2 linked regions of the Roseiflexus sp. RS-1 genome follow. The protein of the gene in region 1 interacts with the protein of each later gene in a pairwise test. Links are inferred from orthologs where the notes say so. Each region holds a gene or a part of one and is shown in the gene's direction. Other genes may lie near its edges. The genes, in order: rsfS and ROSERS_RS20725.

What was found.
Region 2: the proteins of rsfS (region 1) and ROSERS_RS20725 interact in binary tests that used the Escherichia coli proteins (3 or more experiments, as listed by UniProt). The link is inferred for Roseiflexus sp. RS-1 from one-to-one orthologs.

The regions. Positions count from the first base shown.
Region 1 is NC_009523.1:4,091,410-4,099,628, forward strand. What follows is about bases 1,767-4,696. They hold rsfS (ribosome silencing factor), read left to right. Parts: upstream 1,767-2,998; coding sequence 2,999-3,394; downstream 3,395-4,696. Other genes in these bases: ROSERS_RS16720 (CvpA family protein), read left to right, coding at 2,249-2,725; ROSERS_RS16730 (hypothetical protein), read left to right, coding at 3,409-3,597; sucD (succinate--CoA ligase subunit alpha), read right to left, coding at 4,102-4,696. Outside these bases: molecular chaperone DnaK, read left to right, coding at 1-1,629; more of sucD, read right to left, coding at 4,697-4,974; ROSERS_RS16740 (YggS family pyridoxal phosphate-dependent enzyme), read right to left, coding at 5,051-5,785; ROSERS_RS16745 (low molecular weight protein-tyrosine-phosphatase), read left to right, coding at 5,846-6,352; ROSERS_RS26925 (ATP-binding protein), read right to left, coding at 6,370-8,219. UniProt on the Escherichia coli protein: Functions as a ribosomal silencing factor. Interacts with ribosomal protein uL14 (rplN), blocking formation of intersubunit bridge B8.
Region 2 is NC_009523.1:5,029,088-5,037,376, forward strand. What follows is about bases 2,285-5,284. They hold ROSERS_RS20725 (ATP-binding protein), read left to right. Parts: upstream 2,285-3,244; coding sequence 3,245-4,324; downstream 4,325-5,284. Other genes in these bases: ROSERS_RS24420 (DUF5691 domain-containing protein), read left to right, coding at 2,285-3,248; ROSERS_RS20730 (DUF5682 family protein), read left to right, coding at 4,330-5,284. In the rest of the region: formate dehydrogenase accessory sulfurtransferase FdhD, read left to right, coding at 1-235; ROSERS_RS20715 (SWIM zinc finger family protein), read left to right, coding at 490-1,815; more of ROSERS_RS24420, read left to right, coding at 1,812-2,284; more of ROSERS_RS20730, read left to right, coding at 5,285-6,579; ROSERS_RS20735 (VWA domain-containing protein), read left to right, coding at 6,566-7,771; ROSERS_RS20740 (NB-ARC domain-containing protein), read left to right, coding at 8,018-8,289.

The DNA.
Region 1 (8,219 bases):
GAGCGCGAGATGGTGCCCTTCAAGGTGGTGAAGGGTCCACGCAACGATGTGCGCGTCTTCTCGCCGGTGACTGGCAAAGAATATGCGCCGCAGGAGATTTCGGCGATGGTGTTGCAGAAACTCAAAACCGACGCCGAAGCGTACCTTGGCGAGCCGGTGACCAAAGCGGTGATTACCGTTCCGGCATACTTCAACGACAGTCAGCGTCAGGCGACCAAGGACGCCGGCAAGATCGCCGGGCTTGAGGTGCTGCGCATCATCAATGAGCCGACTGCGGCTGCGCTGGCGTATGGTCTCGATAAGAAGAAGGACGAGACGATTCTGGTGTTCGACCTGGGCGGCGGGACGTTCGACGTGTCGGTGCTCGAAGTCGGCGATGGCGTGGTCGAGGTGAAAGCCACCAACGGCGATACGCACCTCGGCGGCGATGACTATGACCAGCGGATCGTCAACTGGCTGATCGACGAGTTCCGCAAGGATCAGGGCATCGATCTGAGCAAGGACCGCCAGGCGTTGCAGCGCCTGAAAGAAGCAGCGGAGAAGGCGAAGATCGAACTCTCCAGCATGTCGGAGACCGAGATCAACCTGCCGTTCATCACCGCCGACGCCAGCGGTCCGAAGCATTTGCAAATGCGCCTCAGCCGTGCGAAGTTCGAGCAGTTGACCGCCGACCTGACTGAACGCCTGAAGGGTCCGTTCTTCCAGGCGTTGAAGGACGCTGGTCTGAAGCCAGGCGATCTTGACGAGGTCGTGCTGGTTGGCGGCTCGACGCGCATGCCGGTGGTCATCGACCTGGTGCGCAAACTGACGGGCAAAGAGCCGAACCGCAGCGTTAACCCAGACGAGGTCGTGGCGATTGGCGCGGCGATCCAGGCAGGCGTGCTCGGCGGCGATGTGAAGGATGTGGTGTTGCTCGACGTCACGCCGCTCTCACTCGGTGTCGAGACGCTTGGCGGTGTGATGACCAAACTGATCGAGCGCAACACGACCATTCCGACCCGCAAGAGCGAAATCTTCTCGACGGCTGCCGACGGGCAGACGGCGGTGGACATCCACGTGTTGCAGGGCGAGCGCGAACTGGCAGCCGACAATATGACGCTGGGTCGCTTCCGGCTCGAAGGTATTCCGCCGGCGCCGCGCGGCGTGCCGCAGATCGAAGTGACGTTCGATATCGACGCCAACGGCATCCTGAACGTGTCCGCCCGCGATAAGGCAACCGGGAAGGAGCAGCGGATCACGATCACCGCCAGCACCAACCTGTCGAAGGAAGAGATCGAGCGGATGATCCGCGACGCCGAACTGCATGCAGCCGAGGACAAGCGGCGACGCGAACTGATCGAACTGAAGAACCAGTCGGACAGCCTGGCGTACCAGAGCGAGAAGTCGCTGAACGAACTCGGCGACAAGGTTGATCCGGCGCTCAAGAGCCGCGTCGAGGGTCTGATCAAAGACCTGCGCGAGGCGATCAGCCAGGAGAACGAGAGCCGTATGCGCTCGATTTCGTCGGAGTTGCAACAGGCGATGTACCAGGTGTCGCAGAGCGCCTACACCAGCGCAGGCGGCGACGGCGCCGGCGCGAAGAAGGGCAAAGACGAAGGCGTCGTCGAGGGAGAGTACACCGTCGAGTAGTAGGGACGCAGCGGTGCTGCGTCCCCGCAGCGCTGCTGGAAATAGAACACGGATCGGCACGGGTTTGAAATAGAACACGGATCGGCACGGATCTTTTGATTGACATCCGCGGTCATCCGTCTCACCCGTGCTGATCCGTGGTTAATTTTATAGCGGTTCTCACAGGGGTTGAACCAGGTGGACGAGGTTGAACACTCCCGGAATCGCGACGACCGAAATGATGAAGATTGAGAAATAAATCCGCTATCCCGCGCTAGCCGTGGGGCTGATGGAGATTGAAAATTAAATCCGCTATACTGCGCTAGCCGTGGGGCTGAAGCCCTCGGCTAACCAGGGCAAAGCCCGCCTGCGCGGGCTATGGCGGATTATTTCTTCAAAGACCATAAGCCCTCGGCTATCCAGGGCAAAGCCCGCCTGCGCGGGCTATGGCGGATTATTTCTTCAAAGACCATAAGCCCTCGGCTATCTAAGGCAAAGCCCGCCTGCGCGGGCTATACCGGATTATTTATTCAAAGACCATAATTTCGGTCTACATTCCGCTGGCAGCGCGCGCCTCACGCGACACGGCGGATAGGAAAATGGTCAATGTAGCCGAGAACTGCTATAAGTTTCATCGACGATGAACCTTCTCGACATCCTGATCGGCATCATCCTGGCGCTGGCAGGCATCGCTGGCTACTACTGGGGTCTCGTGCGGCAAATCCTGGCGCTCGCCGGTCTCGCGGCGGGTCTGGCGGTCGCCGGCCGGTACGGTTCAGATGCAGCCGACGCGCTGATGTCGTTCACCGCCAGTCGCGCCGTGGCTGAGGTGGGCGGCGCACTCACGCTGCTGGCGCTGGTGAGCGGCAGCGCCAGTCTGCTCGCCTCGCTGCTCCAGCTGTACGTGGGACTGATCGTTTTCGGCAACCTCGACCATGGGCTGGGTGCGGCGCTGGGAATCGTGCATGCCGCGCTGCTGATCACGGCGCTGGGGCAGGTCATCCGGGCGTATCCGCTGGAGCCGTGGACGACGATGGTGCGCGACTCAACGCTGGCATCGCTGTTGATGCAGACTGCGGGGGTCGTGACCGGATCGCTGTTGCGTCTTGCGTCATAGGGAGCGGAGGAAGACCTTTGCCCCCTCATCCCCCAACCCCCTTCTCCCACAAGGGGAGAAGGGGGAGGTTGGGCATTCTGATGGCTGAAACGGTAGATGGCGCGCAGGGGCTTGCCAAAAATCCCTGTGGGCATCCCCCCTGATCCTGCTCCCACGAAGGGAAGAAGGGGGAGAGAGGAGCGCTCGATGCCCCATGTGAGCAACGACTCAACGTCATCACGTTGCAGGCGTGCCGCGATTCTGGTAGAATCAGACGAGAAGATATATCGGGAGATGTCGCACAACTCTGAAATGAAGGAGGGCGCTCTGATCCAGGAACAGGCTGTACAGGCGACAGAAATCGCGCGACGGGCAGTGACGCTCGCCGAAGACAAACAGGCCAGCAATATCGTCCTGCTCGATTTGCGACGGTTGAACAGCGTTGCGGATTACTTCGTCATCTGCACCGGCGGGAGCGAACGCCAGCTCAAGGCGATCACCGAAGCCATCGATGAGGGACTCGCCCGCGAGTACGATATCCAGCCGCGCATCGAGGGAACAGCCGACACTGGCTGGGTGCTGCTCGACTATGGCGATGTGGTCGTTCACATTTTTTCTGTCGAACTGCGCGACCGTTACCGGCTTGAACGGCTGTGGAGCAAAGCGACCCCGGTCGTCGTCATGCAATAGGAATGACATATACTATGAATGCCAGTAAGCGCACGCACTATGTCATCTTTGGTCTCGGCGCAGCCGTTGGCAGCGCGGTTGGCCTTGTGCTTGGCTCGATCCTGACCTACTGGCTCGGTGAGGGGACGGTGCGCCTTGTTCAGCGCGTCTTCCGTCGCTTTACGGGCGGTGACCAGCCTAACTTTGAGATGTTGTTGCAGTAGCGAGGGCGCCTTCAATCCCCACTGGGCTTGCACTGCATAGATTCAGATTTTGCCGCAAAAACGTACTGCATTCTGGTATTCTTTTGCCCCTCATCCCCCCGACCCCCTTCTCCCACAAGAGGAGAAGGGGGAGTTTGGGCGTCCTGATGGCTGAAACCCCCGACCCCGCGCTGGATCGGCGCACCAACGTTGAGGGAGAAGGGGAAGTTTGGGCGTTCTGATGGCTAAAAGGGGAGATGACACACAGAGGCTTGCCAGAAAACCCACCCCTGTGAGGATCACCATTCCCCTGCTTTGAAACTAACCACGGATTAGCACGGATGATGGTTAAGAAATCCGTGCCGATCCGTTATGTCTGTGCCGATCCGTGTTCTATTCGATTCGCCGTGGGGCTGAACCCCTCGGCTATGCAGGGCGAGGCCCGCCTGTGCGTCACGCGAACTCCAACGGTGACCCTCTCGCCTATCGGCTATCGCCTATCGGCTATCAGCTATCGCCTCTCGCTTACAGGACCTCTCGGACCAGTTGAGCAATATCGGTCGGCAGGCGCGCCACGCGCACACCCACTGCTTCGAGCGCTGCGATCTTCTCCTGGGCGGTGCCTTCGCCGCCGGTAATGATCGCGCCTGCGTGCCCCATCCGTTTGCCCGGCGGCGCCGTTTGCCCGGCGATGAAACTGACGACCGGCTTCGTGACGTGCGCCGCGATATACTTCGCGGCATCGATCTCCGCCGCCCCGCCGATTTCGCCGATCAGCACAATTGCAGCCGTCTCAGGATCAGCCTGGAACATCTCCAGCACATCGACAAAGGAGGTGCCGATGATCGGGTCGCCGCCGATCCCGACAATCGTCGTCTGCCCCAGACCGATCCGCGTCAACGCATCGACCGCCTCGTAGGTGAGTGTGCCGCTCTTCGACACCACCCCGACCGGACCGGGAGTGGCGATGTTGCCCGGAATGATCCCCACCTTCGCCTGACCAGGGGTCAGCAACCCGGGGCAGTTCGGTCCGATCAGGCGCGCGCCATGTTCACGAATGAAGGCGTAGGTCGCCACCATGTCGTTCGCCGGAATGCCTTCGGTAATGCAGACGATCAACGGGATGCCAGCCGCCGCCGCCTCACGCATCGCATCCGGCGCAAAGGCTGCCGGGACGTAAATGACCGAAACATTCGCACCGGTTTGTTTGACGGCTTCCGCCACCGTGTTGAACACCGGCACCCTGCCGTCGATCGCGGTCTGCCCACCGCGACCCGGCGTGACACCTGCAACCACGTTCGTGCCATAAGCAATCATCTGGCGCGTATGGAACTCACCCTCGCGCCCGGTGATCCCCTGCACGAGCAAACGGGTGTTTTTATCGACCAGAATGCTCACCTGCCGCCTCCTTACCCTCTATTGATCCCGCGCTGTGCGTGCGATGGTAGCACATTCTCGCCCGAATGACAAATCCTTACCGCTCGCCGAAGATCGCCCGCCCGATCCGCACGATAGTCGCCCCTTCTTCAATGGCGACTTCAAAGTCGTCAGTCATACCCATCGACAGATCACGCCATGGTGCGATTGGAAATCGCTGCGCCAGCGCGTCACGCAGGCGCCGCGTCGCGCGGAACACGGGGCGCGCTGCTTCCGGGTCGGGCGCCCATGGCGCAATCGTCATCAACCCGCGCACGTCCAGGTGCGGCAGCGCCAGTATCTGCTCGACATCGGCGCAAAAACGCTCATACACATCGGGCTGCGTTTCCCAACCATACAGATCGAAACCGGACTTCGTCGCCTCACCAGAGACATTCACCTGCAAGAGGATGGGCAAACGTCTCCCCGGATCACGACGCACCTCAGCAGCGTAGCGGTTGATAGCCTGCGCCAACCGCAGACTATCGACCGAATGGACCATATCGAACAACGTGGCGGCTTTTTTTGCCTTGTTCGTTTGCAGATGCCCGATCAGGTGCCAGGTCAAACGATAGCGTTCCGCCTCCAGCGCAGTCATTTTGGCTTCCGCCTCCTGCACCCGGTTTTCGCCAATCTCGCACAGACCCGCATCCAGCGCCGTGCGGATCGCCTCCACCGGCTGCGCCTTCGTCACCCCCACCAGGCGAATCGTCGCAGGATCGCGGTGTGCGCGCTGCGCTGCGGCGGCGATTCGCTCGCGCACGATCCTCAGTCGGTCAATGAACGTCTCCATGAATTATGGTATACTCTCGGTTCAAGAGCACGATGTTCTGGACGCCATGATACACCAGGAATGCAGGTGAGCAGCGCCAACAACAGGATCATTGCTGTGCTCTTCGTCTGCACGGGGAATATCTGTCGTTCCCCCATGGCGGAGGGCATCTTCCGGCATTATGTCGAGCAGGCCGGGTTGAGCGGGCGGATCAAAACCGACTCTGCCGGAATCGGCGCGTGGAACATTGGCGACCCGCCGCATCCGGGGGTCACCGCGCTGCTTGCCGAACGCGGCATCCGCTGCAACCATCGCGCGCGCATGATCCAGGCGGACGATTTCGCGCGTTTCGACTACATCGTTGCGGCCGAGCGCGCCCATCTCGACGCACTGCGCCGCATGGTCGGCAGTTCGCTGGTGCGCCTCAGCCTGCTGCTCGATTATGCGCCCGATCTCGGTCTCCGCGATATTCCCGACCCGTACTATAACGGGCGCTTCCGCGACGTCCACGATATGATCGACCGCGCCTGCCGCGGCCTGCTCACCCACATCATCACCGCCGAGCGCCTGGAGATCACCCGCCCATAGCGCGCCCGCACCCCTGATCACGGCCAGCACCGCCCAGTCTCGCTGATCGCCGTCGCCAGCGCCGCTAACATTGTGGATTGCCGTCGCCGCTCAGCCAGCGCCGCCAGCCACGGCTGTAGCGCTCGCAGATCACCGAGCAACGCCGGGCGCCCCCGTTGCGCAAGGGTGCGCAGCGTTGGCACAAACTGTTCATCGAGCGCAGGGGTTGCTGCCAGGTGGGGGGCGAGCGCGGCCAGCGCTCTGGGGCGAGAAAAATCCCACTCAATCGCCCGTGCGGCGGCGAGGGCGTCGGCGAACAGGTGCGTGGGCAGGTGGGGGGCGAGCGCGGCCAGCGCCTCAGATCGCCAGTACTTGTCGGCAATTGTCCGAGCGGCGGCGAGGGCCTCGGCGAACAGGTGCGTGGGCAGGTGGGGGGCGAGCGCGGCCAGCGCCTCAGATCGCCAGTACTCGTCGGCAATTGTCCGAGCGGCGGCGAGGGCCTCGGCGTAGACGGCGGGCTGCTGCCCGGCGGGCAGGTGGGGGGCGAGCGCGGCCAGCGCCTCAGATCGCCGGTACTCGCTGTCAATTGTCCGAGCGGCGGCGAGGGCCTCGGCGTAGACGGCGGGCTGCTGCCCGGCGGGCAGGTGGGGGGCGAGCGCGGCCAGCGCTGCGACCTGGTCATCGGCATCGCGGATTGTCCGAGCGGCGGCGAGGGCCTCGGCGAGCAGGTGCGGGGGCAGGTGGGGGGCGAGCGCGGCCAGCGCCCGAGATCGCCAGTGCTCGTCGGCAATTGTCCGAGCGGCGGCGAGGGCCTCGGCGTAGACGGCGGGCTGCTGCCCGGCGGGCAGGTGGGGGGCGAGCGCGGCCAGCGCTGCGACCTGGTCATCGGCATCGCGGATTGTCCGAGCGGCGGCGAGGGCCTCGGCGAGCAGGTGCGGGGGCAGGTGGGGGGCGAGCGCGGCCAGCGCCTCAGATCGCCGGTACTCGCTGTCAATTGTCCGAGCGGCGGCGAGGGCCTCGGCGAACAGGTGCGGGGGCAGGTGGGGGGCGAGCGCGGCCAGCGCCTCAGATCGCCAGTACTCGTCGGCAATTGTCCGAGCGGCGGCGAGGGCCTCGGCGAACAGGTGCGGGGGCAGGTGGGGGGCGAGCGCGGCCAGCGCCTCAGATCGCCAGTACTCGTCGGCAATTGTCCGAGCGGCGGCGAGGGCGTCGGCGTAGACGGCGGGCTGCTGCTCGGCGGGCAGGTGGGGGGCGAGCGCGGCCAGCGCCTCAGATCGCCAGTTCTTGTCGGCAATTGTCCGAGCGGCGGCGAGGGCCTCGGCGAACAGGTGCGGGGGCAGGTGGGGGGCGAGCGCGGCCAGCGCTGCGACCTGGTCATCGGCATCGCGGATTGTCCAAGCGGCGGCGAGGGCCTCGGCGAACAGGTGCGGGGGCAGGTGGGGGGCGAGCGCGGCCAGCGCCCGAGATCGCCGGTACTCGCTGTCAATTGTCCGAGCGGCGGCGAGGGCCTCGGCGAACAGGTGCGGGGGCAGGTGGGGGGCGAGCGCGGCCAGCGCTGCGACCTGGTCATCGGCATCGCGGATTGTCCAAGCGGCGGCGAGGGCCTCGGCGTAGACGGCGGGCTGCTGCCCGGCGGGCAGGTGGGAGGCGAGCGCGGCCAGCGCTCTGGCGCGGTTACTATCCGACCTAATCGCCCGAGCGGCGGCGAGGGCCTCGGCGAACAGGTGCGTGGGCAGGTGGGGGGCGAGCGCGGCCAGCGCCCGAGATCGCCGGTCCTCGTCGGCAATTGTCCGAGCGGCGGCGAGGGCGTCGGCGTAGACGGCGGGCTGCTGCTCGGCGGGCAAGTGGGGGGCGAGCGCGGCCAGCGCTCTGGCGCGGTTCCTATCCC
Region 2 (8,289 bases), 940 kb from region 1 along the record:
GGGACGTCTATCGGCGCTCACGCAGGCGATTCTGCTGGTCAGCGGACGCGCCGGGTTCGAGATCATGCAGAAAGCGTTGACGGCGCGCATACCGGTGGTGGCTGCGGTGGGCGCGCCCTCGACACTGGCGGTCACACTGGCGCAGCGTTTCAATATGACCCTGATCGGGTTCCTGCGTGGCGCGTCGCTGAATGTGTACGCCGGTGAACAGCGGATCGAATGGGTGGGGGAGTAAGCGCGTCCCTCATTCCCTCGACCCCCTTCTTCCACACGGGAGAAGGGGGAGTGTAGACGTCCTGCTGCGTTTACACCCTCTCATATTGCCCCGATTTGATAGAAGGTGGGGCTGCCGAAAGGGCTGTGATGAAGAAATGCTCACGACTCACAAGCAGTGGGGGCGGAAAGCCACACGCAACGCGGGTTGCTGACATGACCTCACATCGCTTTCTTTCCATCAAAGTGGGTCAGTATCAATAGTATAATTGATGTATGTCGTCCATCACTGCCGAAGAAGCCAAAGCCCTTGCCCCTGACCTGGCTTCGCTTAAAGCCGCTCAGGAACTGGCAGATATTTGTCATTGGGTCAGCCTGGGCGCCAACGAAGCAGCCTTGTGGGGTGAATGCAAGGGCAGTGCACAAAAGCCATACAAGGTGCAGGTAGATCTGTCCAATCGCGGCTTTGCCTGCACCTGTCCAAGTCGCAAATCTCCCTGTAAACATGTCCTGGGATTGATGCTGCTGGCATCGGCTTCGCCAACCATATTGAAAGATGCCACACCCCCTGCCTGGGTCTCTGAATGGCTGGAAAAACGCACCGACCAGACGTCGGATCACGCGGGACAGGCTGAACCCGACACTGCTTCGTCGCAGTCGCGTCAGAAAGACGCTGCACGCCGCGCCGCCAGACGTGAAAAACTGGTTGCTGCGGGTCTCGAAACGCTCGACCTCTGGCTCAAAGACCTGATCCGCCAGGGCCTGGCTTTCGCCCAGAGTGCGCCGGCTTCGTTTTGGGAACAGCAATCTGCCCGCCTGGTAGATGCCCAATTGCCTGGTGCGGCGCGGATGGTACGCGAGATGCGGGACATTCCCGGCGCCTCCCCCAACTGGACGGAAATTCTGCTCCTGAAAATGGCGCGACTCCACCTGCTCATCCAGGCCTACCGTCGTCTGGAAAGCCTGCCCGAACCCTCACGCACCGATGTGCGCACCCTGCTCGGCTGGACTATCAATCGCAAGGAGTTGATCCTCTCTTCTCCCGCCCTGAGCGATGACTGGCTGGTAGTGGCTCAGACCCTCGAGGAAGACGAGACAAGTGGGTTGCGCACCCAAATCAACTGGTTGTGGGGCAAAACCAGCCGCAAACCTGCTCAACTTATCCTCTTCGCTTTCAGAACCAGACCCTTCGAAGATCACCTTTTCCCTGGCCTGACCTTGCGCGGTGATCTGGTTTACTTCCCCAGCGCATACCCCTTGCGAGCCGTTTTCAAAAGCTACCGGAGGCTGGAATCCACTTTTGTTCCTGCTGGCTTGCCGAATTTTCTCGCCTTTCTCGATGCGTATTCTACCGCGCTCGGCCTCAACCCATGGTTAGAGCATTTTCCTGTCGTGTTGGAACATGTGACCATTGAAAGGTTGGAAACAAACTGGCTTTTGTGTGATGGTGAGAATCAGGCAATCCCCGTATCCTCCCGTTCCCACTGTTGGGAACTTCTTTCTCTTTCTGGCGGTCACCCTCTCACCGTTTTTGGCTTGTGGGACGGATTCTCATTTTTCCCCATGACGGCCTGGGAGAACGAAAGGTTTGTTCGCCTATGACTACCCTCAAGTCCCTTGCTCAATCTGCCATGCTGGGTTCGACCGACGAGTCGCTGCTCGCTTCGGCGATCCGTGTGGGGATCGCTGAATTGGGAGGATATGTCCCGGTAGCTTTTACAGGAGAAAGGGCAATCTGTGGCACAGAAAGCCGGCCGCGAATGCCGGAGAGAGCGGGGAGATTGTTCAAACGCATGCTGGAAGAAGAAATGGATGAACTGCTACCGGAGTTTTTGCAAGGGGCCGCCGAACGCGGCTATATCGTTCCCCCCGAAACCTTGCCTGCGCTCCTGAGTCCTGGCAGAAACGCATGGCATTCCCTGATCCTCCCCGTCATCGGTGAACGCGGGAGCTGGCTGGCCGCGCACAATCCAGCCTGGGACTATGCTCGCAAACGTGAGCCACTAGAAGCCTGGGAAAACGGAACTCGCGCCGAGCGGGTCTTCGCCCTGGAACGCATACGTACCACTGACCCGGCCAGAGGGCGCGAATGGGTACAGACCTGTTGGGAAACAGATTCACCCGAAGACCGTGCCGCGTTCCTGGCTACCTTTGCGATCGGATTGAGCATGGACGATGAACCCTTTCTCGAAGCCTGCCTTGATGACAAACGCAAAGAAGTGCGCCAGGCGGCGCGCAGATTGCTCCTGCGGCTGGAAACATCACGCTTCGTGAAACGGATGTGGACGCGGGTCAAGCTGATCGTTCGCGTCCGCTCCTCTTTTCTAAACAAGGGAACGTTGGAAGTGACTTTGCCCGAAGAACTGGATTCCGCTGCAAAACGGGACGGTGTGGGTGAGCTTGCGTTGCCCAAAAAGATGGGTGAAAAAGCCAGCAGACTGGCGCAACTGATCGCACTGACCCCGCCAGTGTTATGGAGCCGTGAATTTAACCGTTCACCTGACCGATGGATCGCCATGGCGCTCACCTGCGAATGGAAAGAGCCGCTCCTTCTCGGCTGGCAAATGGCTGCCATCGGAACAGCAGATGCAGACTGGGCCGAGTCGCTGATCCTGCTATGGATGACACAGGAGGAGGCACAATCTTTCCTGGATATGAACGCGCTTTCGGCACTGGTTCCTCTCCTGCGCGCCGAAAAAATTGAGGGGTGGGTCACCTCTATCGAACCCGGTGTCAGCGATACCCGCAGCACAAGAGCAATCGCGTTGTTAGAAATGTACCATCGGCCATGGACAGCAAACCTCTCGCGCTGGGTCGTGAAGAGCGTACAGCAGCAATCCACCGTTTTCCATCAGCGCTTACTCCAGGCGCTACCCGGCTTTGCCCGCTGGATGCCTCCTGAACTGTCCGATGAATTTTCGCAGGGTTGGGAAGATGAACCTGGAAGCGGCTGGAACAAGAAAATCGGGTCCTTTTTGCAAATCCTGAAGTTCCGTAACGAGATCAAATCCAGCCTGGAGGAACAATCATCATGAACCTGATTGTACGCGAACATGCCGAACAACAATTTGCCGAAGAACTGGCAGAACTGGCAAAGGTCGATACGCGCCCGCGTCCTCCAAACTGGAAACTCTCCCCGTGGGCAGTAACCACCTACATCCTGGGAGGTAAACTGGAAAATGGTTTTACCATTACGCCGAAGTATATCGGTAGCCGTCGAATCATCGAGGTGGCCGTAGCCACGCTGGCCACCGACCGGGCGCTGTTGCTGTTGGGCGTACCGGGCACAGCCAAGAGCTGGGTCTCCGAGCACCTGGCAGCCGCCATTTCCGGTGATTCAACCCTGCTCATTCAAGGAACAGCCGGCACAACAGAGGAAACTATCCGTTATGGCTGGAACTATGCTCGCCTGCTCGCAGAAGGTCCGAGCGAGAAAGCGCTTGTTCCCAGCCCGATTATGATCGCCATGCAAAGGGGCAAACTGGCGCGTGTCGAGGAACTGACGCGCATTCCCTCGGAGGTGCAAGACACGCTGATTTCGGTTCTTTCAGAGAAAACCCTCCCCATTCCGGAACTGGGGAGCGAAGTGCAGGCAGTTAAGGGCTTCAACTTGATTGCCACCGCCAACAACCGTGATAAAGGGGTGAACGATCTTTCCTCTGCTCTGCGACGGCGCTTCAACACCGTGGTCATGCCGCTGCCAGCCACGCTGGAAGAGGAAGTGGAAATCGTTCGCTACCGTACAGAGGCGCTTGGACGTGCTCTTGAACTGCCGGCTGAGCCACCCGCGCTGGAGGAAATTCGCCGCATCGTGACCATTTTCCGCGAACTGCGCGCCGGAATGACCGCAGACGGGAAGAGCAGGCTCAAATCGCCAAGTGGCACGCTCTCCACAGCCGAGGCCATCTCCGTCGTCATCAATGGCCTGGCCCTCGCGGCCCATTTTAGCGATGGGAAACTTCGCGCCGGAGACGTGGCCGCCGGGCTGGTCGGCGCTGTTATCAAAGACCCGCTCCAGGACCGAATCGTCTGGCAGGAATATTTGGAGACGGTGGCAAAAGAAAGAAAAGACTGGAAGGACCTGTATCGAGCCTGCAAAGAGATGGAATAGCCTCTATGGTCACCCTTCTCGGCATTCGTCACCACGGGCCTGGCTCTGCCAGAAGCGTGCGCGCAGCGCTGGAGAAACTGCGTCCCGATTGTGTCCTGGTCGAAGGACCTCCCGAAGCTGACGCCTTGCTGCCCCTTTTCGCCGACCCGGAGGCGATTCCGCCGCTTGCTCTGTTGATTTACCTGCCAGACAACCCACAATATGCCATTTTCTACCCTTTCGCCGAATTTTCTCCCGAATGGCAAGCCATTCGCTACGCCCTGGCAAACAAGATCACGGTGAGGTTCATGGACCTGGAACAAAGGCATCTCCTTGTTGCTCACCGTCCTGATCCAGAACAATCCCCGACGCCTGTTTTCCCGTCTTCAGATCCTTTTCAAATCCTGGCTCAGGCCGCTGGCTATTCAGACAGCGAACGCTGGTGGGAACGTTTCATCGAACAGCGACGCACCACGGAAGGCATTTTTAGCGGCATTCTCGAATTGATGAGCGCCCTGCGCGCCGAAGCGGAAAGTTTGGGACAGAACGAACCCCAGAACCTTGTCCGCGAAGCGGCGATGCGAAACATCATCCGTGCTGCCCAGGTCGAAGGCTACGAGAACATTGCAGTGGTTTGTGGGGCCTGGCACGCTCCGGCTCTTACCCATCTCGATACGGACCAGGCAGATGAGACGCTCCTGGCTGATTTTCTTCGTTCCATTGTTCCCGATCGCCGGGCCGGTTCATCCACCGGTCAGCCGGCGGTAAGCCTCATTCCCTGGACATATGACCGCCTTGCCCGCCGCTCCGGGTATGGCGCAGGGATAGATTCCCCCGGCTGGTACGAGCATCTCTGGCAGAGTGAAAGCAACATCGTCGAAGGCTGGATGGTCAAAGTGGCGCAACAGATGCGCGCGGAAGGGCTGGAGGTCTCGCCTGCCCATGCCATCGAAGGGACACGCCTGGCCGAAACGCTGGCTGCGTTGCGCGATCTTCCTCTCCCCGGCTTGCCCGAAGTGGAAGAAGCCATCCGGGCCGTGTTTTGTTTTGGCGACGATGTTCCCTTGCGCCTCATGTATGAGAAGTTAATCGTGGGTCAGCGAATGGGCAAAGTGCCACTGGCTGCACCCACTGTTCCCCTCCAGCGCGACCTCTTCGCCGCCCAGAGACGCACCCGTCTCGAACCCTCCGCCACACCTCAAACTCTTGACCTCGATCTGCGCAAACCGCTTCTGCTCGAACGTTCCCGCCTCTTGCACCGGCTCACCCTGTTGGGCATTCCCTGGGGCAGATTACAATCGGCGTCTGGGGGCAAAGGCACCTTCCACGAGATCTGGCACATTGAATGGAAGCCTGAATTTGCCGTCAACATCATCGAAGCCAGTATGTGGGGGAATACCCTCCTTGAAGCCGCGACCAACAAAGTCCAGGACGAAGCTGGCCGTGCCACCGAGTTGCCAGCGATCACTCGCCTGGTCGAGGTCGCTCTGCTGGCTGACCTGCCCGAAGTGATCCCACCCCTCCTGGAGCGCACCCAATCCCTCGCTGCTTCCAGCACCGACCTCTCACATCTGATGGATGCTCTCCCGCCACTCATCAACATCAGTCGCTATGGCAACGTTCGCCAAACCGACACCGCTCTGGTTCGTCACATTGTGGATGAACTGATCACTCGCGTTTGCATTGGCCTGCCCGCTGCCTGTTCTGCCCTCAATGAGGATGCCGCCCAGAAGATGTTCGCGCGCATTAGAGCGATCAATCGGGGTATTGATCTGATAGAGGGGATGGGGAACGGCGATCACACACAAGCCTGGCTGCGCACCCTGACGACCCTGGCCACACTGTCGGCCGGGCACGGGCTTATTCGTGGACTTGCCTCCCGCCTCCTCTACGATGCCCATGCTGACGATGAGACGATCATCCGCATGAGCCTGGCACTCTCCCCTGGCGCACCCGCTGCCGACGCTGCCGCCTGGCTGCAGGGATTCCTCCATAGCGGCGGTCAGGCTCTGATTCACGATCCTGCCCTGTGGCAATTGCTGGATGAGTGGGTATTATCTCTGTCCGAGGCTTCCTTCATCACCATTCTGCCGATCCTGCGCCGTACCTTCAGCGCCTTTTCTGATCCGGAACGTCGCCAGATAGGTGAGCTCGCCAGAAACGCAGGAAGCCGCCTCTTTTCGACCAGCGAGATGAAACTCGACCCCGTCCGTGGAGAGAAAGCTCTGGCACTGGTCAATGTGATTCTGGGAGCAACGAACGATGAGGAGCGATAACCCGTCTTCTTTTGATCCCGCTCAGGAAAGGTTGCGCCGCTGGCGTCTCATCCTGGGCGGCGAGGCGGATGGCACCGGCTTTTCTCTGAGCAACGAAACCGACCTGGGTATGGATCAAGCGCTGGCCGCGCTCTATTCCCGCGCCGAACAGAAGGGGCGAGGCGGATTAAGCGCTTCCGCTCCCCACGTGGCGCGCTGGTTGGGAGATATTCGCACGTATTTTCCCGCCCCGGTTGTCCATATCATGCAAAAAGACGCCCTGGAACGGCTCAACCTGCGTCAAATGCTACTCCAACCCGAAATGCTGGAAGCCGTCACCCCCGATATTCATCTCGTTTCAACCATCCTTTCACTCAGCAAAGTTATCCCCGAACAGACCAGACACACCGCCCGTCAGTTGGTGCGCGCCCTGGTCGAACAACTGGAGAAAAAACTGGAAGGACCCCTGCGCCAGGCTATTAGCGGCGCTCTCCACCGCGCTGCTCATCATCGCCGTCCGCGCTACGCCGACATGGACTGGAATCGCACCATCCGCGCCAACTTGAAGCACTACCAACCGAATTACAAGACCATCATCCCCGAAAGACGCATTGGCTATGAGCGCCGAAAGTCGGCCTCCAGATTGCGCGACATCATTCTGTGCGTGGATCAGAGCGGCTCCATGGCTTCCTCAGTGGTTTATGCCTCGATCTATGCGGCAGTCATGGCCTCGCTCCCGGCTATTAAGACCTCATTGGTATTGTTCGACACAGCAGTCATAGATCTGACTCCTGAATTGCACGACCCGGTGGACGTATTGTTTGGCGCCCAGCTGGGGGGTGGAACAGATATCGGGCAAGCCTTGACCTATTGTCAGAGCCTTATCCACGTCCCGAACGACACCATTTTGATCCTCATCAGTGACCTGTACGAAGGCGGTCATCCTGATCGTCTCCTGCGCCATGCAGCTTCACTGGTCAATGCTGGCGTCCAGGTCATCACCCTGCTGGCTCTCAGCGACGAGGGCCGCCCTTCTTTCCATCACCAGATTGCCGCCAGACTGGTTGCACTCGGCATCCCTTGTTTTGCCTGCACTCCTGATCAGTTTCCCGGTCTGATGGCTGCAGCCATCAAACGGGAAGACCTGCACGAATGGGCGGCAGGTGAAGGAATAGTCGCCGTTCGCGCCGGAGGCACCCCGTTTTCGAGCTAGTGTCCCTTGCTATCGCTGACAAACTGGCTCGTCAAAACCTCAAAAGCGTGTCATAATTTGCGTGATCGTGTGGTGGAAACCTGCTGCACTTGTTGCGAAGGCGTAGTCCGAAGGGGCGGCATTGCAGTGAGGTTTTGGCAAGAGGCGGCAAGGTACACTCAACCTTTCAACAGGCGATTGGTATAATGACCGGACAATAACCACATCGGGCAGCACAGCATGAATCCTGTGCCACGGGAGGCAACCATGCTGCTGGAACCGCTCTTCGCCGCTATCGCCGAAGCCGTCTTTGTCTACCTGCTCCAGGAGAGCACCCTGACAGAGCGCATCCGCGCCACCCTTGGTCTTGACCCAACGCGCCGCGCCTTCCAGACCGCGCTGGCACGGGCATACACTGTCTTCGCCCGCCACTACCCGGAATGGACGACAACCCTCTTCGATCAACCGTTTCTCACCAGTCCAACCGTCGTTCCGCTGCTGGCTGAACTGCTCACCCGCCGCGGTCAACCGGACCCGGC